Linked DNA regions of Methylosinus trichosporium OB3b. The protein of the gene in region 2 binds, or shares a complex with, the protein of the main gene of each other region. Links are inferred from orthologs where the notes say so. Each region holds a gene or a part of one and is shown on either strand. Other genes may lie near its edges. The genes, in order: trxA and CQW49_RS00590.

Evidence for each region.
Region 1: the proteins of CQW49_RS00590 (region 2) and trxA are in contact, whole or in part, in an NMR structure (PDB 2IPA), measured with the Bacillus subtilis proteins. The link is inferred for Methylosinus trichosporium OB3b from one-to-one orthologs.

Annotation. Positions count from the first base shown.
Region 1 is NZ_CP023737.1:3,524,417-3,527,720, reverse strand. Bases 257-3,241 are described here. They hold trxA (thioredoxin), read right to left. Parts: upstream 1,923-3,241; coding sequence 1,590-1,922; downstream 257-1,589. Other genes in these bases: CQW49_RS16820 (hypothetical protein), read left to right, coding at 2,263-3,241; modB (molybdate ABC transporter permease subunit), read right to left, coding at 811-1,506; modC (molybdenum ABC transporter ATP-binding protein), read right to left, coding at 257-814. Outside these bases: more of modC, read right to left, coding at 1-256; more of CQW49_RS16820, read left to right, coding at 3,242-3,304. UniProt on the Bacillus subtilis protein: Participates in various redox reactions through the reversible oxidation of its active center dithiol to a disulfide and catalyzes dithiol-disulfide exchange reactions.
Region 2 is NZ_CP023737.1:117,834-121,045, forward strand. The notes cover bases 164-3,056. They hold CQW49_RS00590 (arsenate-mycothiol transferase ArsC), read right to left. Parts: upstream 1,892-3,056; coding sequence 1,436-1,891; downstream 164-1,435. Other genes in these bases: CQW49_RS00585 (MAPEG family protein), read left to right, coding at 225-635; CQW49_RS00595 (UPF0262 family protein), read right to left, coding at 1,896-2,414; hisD (histidinol dehydrogenase), read right to left, coding at 2,371-3,056. In the rest of the region: CQW49_RS00580 (winged helix-turn-helix transcriptional regulator), read right to left, coding at 1-97; more of hisD, read right to left, coding at 3,057-3,212. UniProt on the Bacillus subtilis protein: Catalyzes the reduction of arsenate [As(V)] to arsenite [As(III)]. In vitro, can dephosphorylate para-nitrophenyl phosphate (pNPP).

The DNA.
Region 1 (3,304 bases), 3.4 Mb from region 2 along the record:
CGCCGTCGGCGACGCGCGCCGCCACGACGATCTCGCCGGCCGGATGCGCGAGCCGCGTCACGCCATAGCGCGAATCGAACACGCCCGCCTGCGCGCGCAGCGCGCTCACCACCGAGAAGCGGCCGCCCTCGACCGCCCGGCTCGCCGCCGCGATCGTCTCCGACGGCAGGCCCTGCGCGACGATGCGGCCGCGCTCCAGCGCCACCACCTCGTCGGCGAGCCGCAAAATCTCGTCGGCCGCATGGGAGACGAGCAGGATCGGAATGGCGAATTCGTCGCGCAGCCGCTCGATCAGCGCCATGATCTCCTGGCGCCGGTCGAAATCGAGCGAGGCCATCGGCTCGTCCATCACCAAGAGGCGCGGCGAGCATAGGAGCGCGCGGGCGAGCCCGACGCGCTGGCGCTCGCCGCCCGAGAGCGTGCCCGGCCGGCGGCGCAGCAGATGTGCGACCCCGAGCGTCTCGACCACAGAGTCGAAAGGAACGCGGCGCTCGGCGACGGGGGTGAAGAAACGGCCGAACAATATGTTCGTCTTCACGTCGAGATGCGGAAACAGCAACGCGTCCTGAAACACGAGGCTGATGCGGCGCTTCTCTGGCGGAACGAACAGCCGCGTCGCTCTGTCGACCAGCGTGGCGCCATTGACGGCGATGCGTCCCGCATCCGGCGCCGCGAGGCCGGCGACGAGATGCGCGAGCGACGTCTTGCCGGAGCCGGACGGGCCATAGAGCGCGAGAATGCGCGCCTTGCTGGCGAAGGAGGCGGTGAGCGTGAAATCGCCGCGGCGCAGGCGCAGGCCGTCGACCGCGATCATCTGCCGGCCCTCGTCGCGTCGGCGCGTTTCTGCAGGATCTCCGACAGCACCAGCGCCCCGATGGCGATGACGCCCGACACGGCGGCGAGGCGCAGCGCGTCGGCGTCGCCGTCCGGCGTCTGGGTGAGGCTGTAGATCGCGGCCGGTATGGTCTGCGTCTCGCCCGGAATGTTGGAGACGAAGGTGATGGTGGCGCCGAACTCGCCGAGCGCCTTGGCGAAGCCGAGAATGGCGCCGACGATGACGCCGGGCGCCGCCAGCGGCAGGGTGACGAGGAAGAAGGTCCATAAGGGATCGGCGCCGAGCGAGCGCGAGGCCTGGCCGAGCCGCTCGTCTATGCTCTCGAAGGAGAGGCGAATCGGCCGGATCATCAGCGGAAAGCTCATCACCGCCGCCGCGAGCGCCGCGCCGGTCCAGCGGAAGGCGAAGACGATGCCGAGATATTCGGCCAGGAAATGTCCGATCGGGGCCTTGCGGCCGAGCAGCAGCAGCAGCACGAAGCCGGTCACTACCGGCGGCATCACCAGCGGCAGATGGATGAGCGCGTTGAGCGCCGCATGGCCGGGAAAGCGCCAACGCGCCAGCGCATAGGCGACGAAAATGGCGAGAGGCAGGGAGACGACGGTGGCCGTCCCCGCGACCTTCAGGCTGAGGGCGATGGCCGTCAGCTCCTGAGGGGAGAAGTCGAGCAAAGGCGAGAGGCTCCGAAAGGCGTTTTCGGAGCCTTACGCCTTCGCCGTCGTTACGTCGAGAGCTTACACAGCGCCGCGAGGCCTCATGCGGCGCCGATGGCGCCATTGATCCAGCGCAGCAATTCGCCCTTGGGCGCGGCGCCGACCTTCTGCGCGGCGGCCTTGCCGTCCTTGAAGACGATCAAGGTCGGGATGGAGCGGATGCCGAGCGCTCCGGCGACATTGGGATTCTCGTCGACATTGAGCTTGACGACCTTGAGCTTATCCTTGAGCTCAATGGCGATTTCCTCGAGCGCCGGAGCAATGGTGCGGCAGGGCCCGCACCATTCGGCCCAGAAATCCACGACGACCGGCTGGTCGGATTTCAGAACCTCGGCTTCGAAACTGGCGTCGGAGACTTTGATGGCCGTGGACATGGTTCGCCTTTCGAAGTGAAACGTGGCGAGAGAGTAGGAAGTGGGCCGTGCGGCGTCAAGGCGAGGGGGCGGGGAGCGATCCGCGCGCGGGCTCCACGAAGATTTTCGCTCGGCCTATTTCCAGCGCTCGATGACGACCGCCGCAAGGCTCGAAACTCGGCATACTCTGGATTGGGGCAAGTATCATGTCGATGCAATCAGAATGAAAGCGCGTCGGCGGCCAGACGCGACGGCCGATTCATCGATTGACAGAGGCGATAGTCGTTCGATAGTTTTTCGCTGAGACGGTGCAATTGACTTGGCTTTTTCCCGATTGGGATCGCTTTGACGGAGACATAAGATGGCGGCTTCGACGGCGGCGACGGTGGCCGTGGCCTGTGTCGCAATGTTCCAGGCGGTGACGAAAGAGGGCGATCGAGCGCTGTATTTCAGCGATGGCGCGACAACGAAAAAGCTGATTGATCTCGTCGACGCCCCTGGAGCTGACGCTTATTCCTTCACCAGCGTCGGCAAAGGCAACGTCCTCTTCTCCAATACCTCGGAAGCGGCGGGCCGCGAGCTGTGGATCACCAATGGCGCGGCCGCCGGCACGCGACTCTTGAAGGACATCAACCCCGGCGCCGCGTCGTCCTCGCCCGGCGGCGGTTGGAGTGCGTCGCGTAACACGCGTTTCGAGACAATCGGCGACAGGGCGATCTTTCCCGCGGTGACCAAACTGCAGGGTCACGAGATGTGGACGTCCGACGGCACGGCCGCCGGGACGCAAATCCTCACCGACCAGCTTCCCGGACCTGGCAATGGGGCCGGGCATCCCCCGGCGAATCCCTTGGTGTTCTCCAATGGCGCTTTCGCGATCTACTCGGATTTCGGCTCCAATATCTGGGCCACCCACGGAATCGGGGGCGAGCAGGTGCTCAAATGGAAGAGCGGCGTCGCAATTTATCCGGGGCTCGGAACTGTCGGGAACAGGATTCTGTTCGGCCCCGATCTCTGGGTCACCAATGGCACGGCTGCACGAACAAGATCCTTGAAACCAGCTTCCAGCCCAAATTGGAGGGTGTGGAGCATCAGCCGGCTGCGTGGGATGCCTTACGCGCTGCTGTCCGTCACGACGAATTCGGTGGACAGCCGTGAGCTATGGGTCACGGACGGCACGGAGGGGGGCACCAAGCGGCTCGGCAATGTCAATCTCTACAATTGGGGCTCGAACAACGATCCTTTTGTCAAAATCGGATCGAAAGTCTATTTCGTGGCGACCAATGTGATTGCCAACAATCCTGCTGGTCAAGAGCTGTGGGTGACCCAAGGAACCGCAGCGACGACCAAGCGCGCAGTCGTCCTCGCCCCGACGCCTCAATTTACTTCCTTCGCGCCTCTCGGCT
Region 2 (3,212 bases):
GGCGGTAGAGGATCGACGGTTTCCACTTGCCGCCGATGATGTCCATCGCGCCCTCGATCGGGCATTCGTCATAGTCCACGTGTCGCTGCTTGCGCATGAGCCTAGTATCCAATCTTGCCGTATCGACAATATAGGGCACTATCTGCGACATTTCTGCGTACTTCACGTTTCGGAGGCTGCTGGCTAGCTTGCGCGCGCCAATCACCGAACGGAGCGCAATTGCGATGACCAACGTCCTCACCCCCGAGCTCTATTGGACCGTGCTGACCGCCGGCCTCGCCTCGGTCCTGTGGATTCCCTATATTCTGCAACGTATCCTGGAGCTTGGACCGATCGAGGCCTTTCGCGATCCGTTGCACGAGGTTGCGACCAGGGCGCCGTGGGCGCAGCGCGCCAAGAGCGCGCATCTCAACATGATCGAAAATCTCCTCGTCTTCGCGGTGCTCGCCGTGACGATCCAGATCGTCGGCGGCGGCACGACGGCGACGGCGATCGCCGCGCCTTTGTTCTTTGCGACGCGCGCGACGCATTACGTCATCTACTCGCTGGGTCTTCCCTGGCTCAGGACGCCGATGTTCCTCATCGGCTTCGGCTGTCAGGTGACGCTGCTCTTCGCCATTCTCGCGCGCGGGTGATCTTCGTTGTATCCTTTGTATCTTCGTTGTGAATCTCCCCATTGAAGACGCGAGGCTTGAGTTGCCGAGCTGAGCGGGGAATGATAGGTCTTAAAATAAGCGATCGCTTGGCTATACAGTGGTGCTCGATCAGTCGTCACGTCGCTCTGGCAAAATACGCCGGGTCTCGGCGGCAGCGGAGGCCGATATCGATTCGAATCGATATCGGCTATTATCCAGCATACATGAGGTAAGGGTTCACGATGAATATTATTAATGATCGAGAATTGGCTTTACGATTTAAGAATGGTGCTGTGTCGTCTAAAGAGAGGTTTATCTACTTTTTTACATTTATTTTATTATCCGAAGCGCCGTACTTCTATAAGTATATTTTTGCCGATAATAGGCGTGATTTTGATCTATATGAGGATATAATAATGCTTGCAATAACAATCGTCGGAACGATTGCATGTTACATTTCAAATAAAACTGGCGACAACAGAGAGTTTGTAGAGCGTTACGTTTGTATTAGCTTTCCTGTATCTGTCCGCGCGACTATATTTTGTATAATAATTATTATCGTATCGTTAGTTATCTATGTTGCGGCATCAATAGAAATTTACTTTTTAAAAATCAGCCTGTGCTCTGAGTGCAAACTTGATGATCTAATGGATGCGTGGGGTTCTTTGGTTGTTACTAGCGCGATGATATATTTCTTTCATAGATTGAATACATCGATTAAGCTGGCGGCGAGGTAGCGTAGCGCATAAATTCTTTGATATTTACCAATAGAGATGACGCGCCGACTCCACGACACGGCCTCAATCCGATCCGCGCTCGACCGACAGCAGCGCCAGAATGCGCTTCGACAGCGAATCGCGCACGGCGCGATAGGCGTCGAGGATGGTCTCGCGGGAGCCCGCCGCCGCCGTGGCGTCCAGGGTCGGCCAATAGACGACGTCGATCGCCATGGTGCGCGTGAGCTCCAGCGCCTTGTGATGCGATTCCGGCGAGAGGGTCACGATGAGATCGAAGTTGGAATCTTCGAGATCTTCGAATGTGTGCGGCTTGTGGCGGGAGATGTCGATGCCGAGCTCCTCCATCGCCGCTATGGCGAAGCCGTCCGGCTCGCCGCGCTTCAGGCCGGCGGAGGCGAAATAGATTTCGCGGCCGAAATAATGCCGGGCCAGCGCTTCCGCCATCGGCGAGCGTACGGCGTTCTGCGTGCAGGCGAAGAGAACGGCTCCCGGCCGTGATCGTTCGCCTTCGCCGGGCATGGCGTCAGCCCTTCCAGTGCAGGGCGGTGATCAGCGTGAAGAGACGGCGCGCCGTGTCGGAGTCGCAGCGGATCTTGCCCTTCAGCCGCTCGGCGAGCAGAGCGGCGCCTTCATTGTGCAGGCCGCGGCGACCCATGTCGATCGCCTCGATACGGCTCGGCGTCGCCGTGCGGATCGCCGCGTAATAGGTCTCGCAGACGAGGAAGTAATCCTTCAGCAGCCGCTTGAACGGCGTCAGCGAGAGAATATGCGTGACGACGCTCGCGCCCGTCTCGTCGCGCACGTCGAAGACGAGCTTGGCGTCGTGCAGCGCGATGAAGAGCGCGTAAGGGCCGCCGTCATGGCCCTCGAGCGCGAAGCTGTTGTCCTCGATCAGGTCATAGATGGCGATGGCGCGCTCATGCTCCTGATCCGCGGCGCCGCGCCCGATCGATTGCTCGTCGAGCGTCACCGAGATCAGCCGCTGGCGCGCGTCCACCTCACGCTCCGCGCTGATCGAGACGGACGGCGACGGATCGGGCATGGGCCTGCAGACGTTCGGCGTCGCCGAGCGCGACGGCCGCCGGGCCGATCGCGCGAATGGAGGAGGCGTCGCATTTGAGGATCGAGGTGCGCTTCATGAAGTCGAGCACGCTGAGGCCCGAGGAGAAGCGCGCCGAGCGCGCGGTCGGCAGAACGTGATTGGAGCCGCCGACATAATCGCCGATCGCCTCGGGCGTGTAGGCGCCGATGAAGATCGCGCCGGCGTTGCGCACCTTCGCGGCCAGCGCCTCGGCGTCTTCCGAGACGATCTCGAGATGCTCGGCGGCGATGCGGTCGGCGAGCGGGATCGAATCGGCGAGCGACTTCGTCACGATGATCGCGCCGAACTCGCGCCAGGAGCGCGTGGCGATCTCGCGTCGCGACAGTGTTTCCAGCTGGCGCTCCACCGCCGCGGCGGTCGCGTCGGCGAAAGCCGCATCGTCGGTGATGAGGATCGACTGCGCCGATTCGTCATGTTCCGCCTGGGCGAGCAGATCGATCGCCACCCATTCGGGATTGGCGGTCTTGTCGGCGAGCACCAGAATTTCCGACGGGCCGGCGATCATGTCGATGCCGACGAGACCGAACACGCGGCGCTTGGCGGCGGCCACCCAGGCGTTGCCGGGGCCGACGATCTTGGCGACGGGATGAATGGTCTTGGTGCCATAGGCGAGAGCCGCGACCGCCTGCGCGCCGCCGACGCGATAGACCTCGTCGACATGGGCGCGCTTGGCGGCGGCCAGCACCAGCGGATCGATGACGCCATGGGGGGCGGGGACCACCATCACCAGACGCTCGA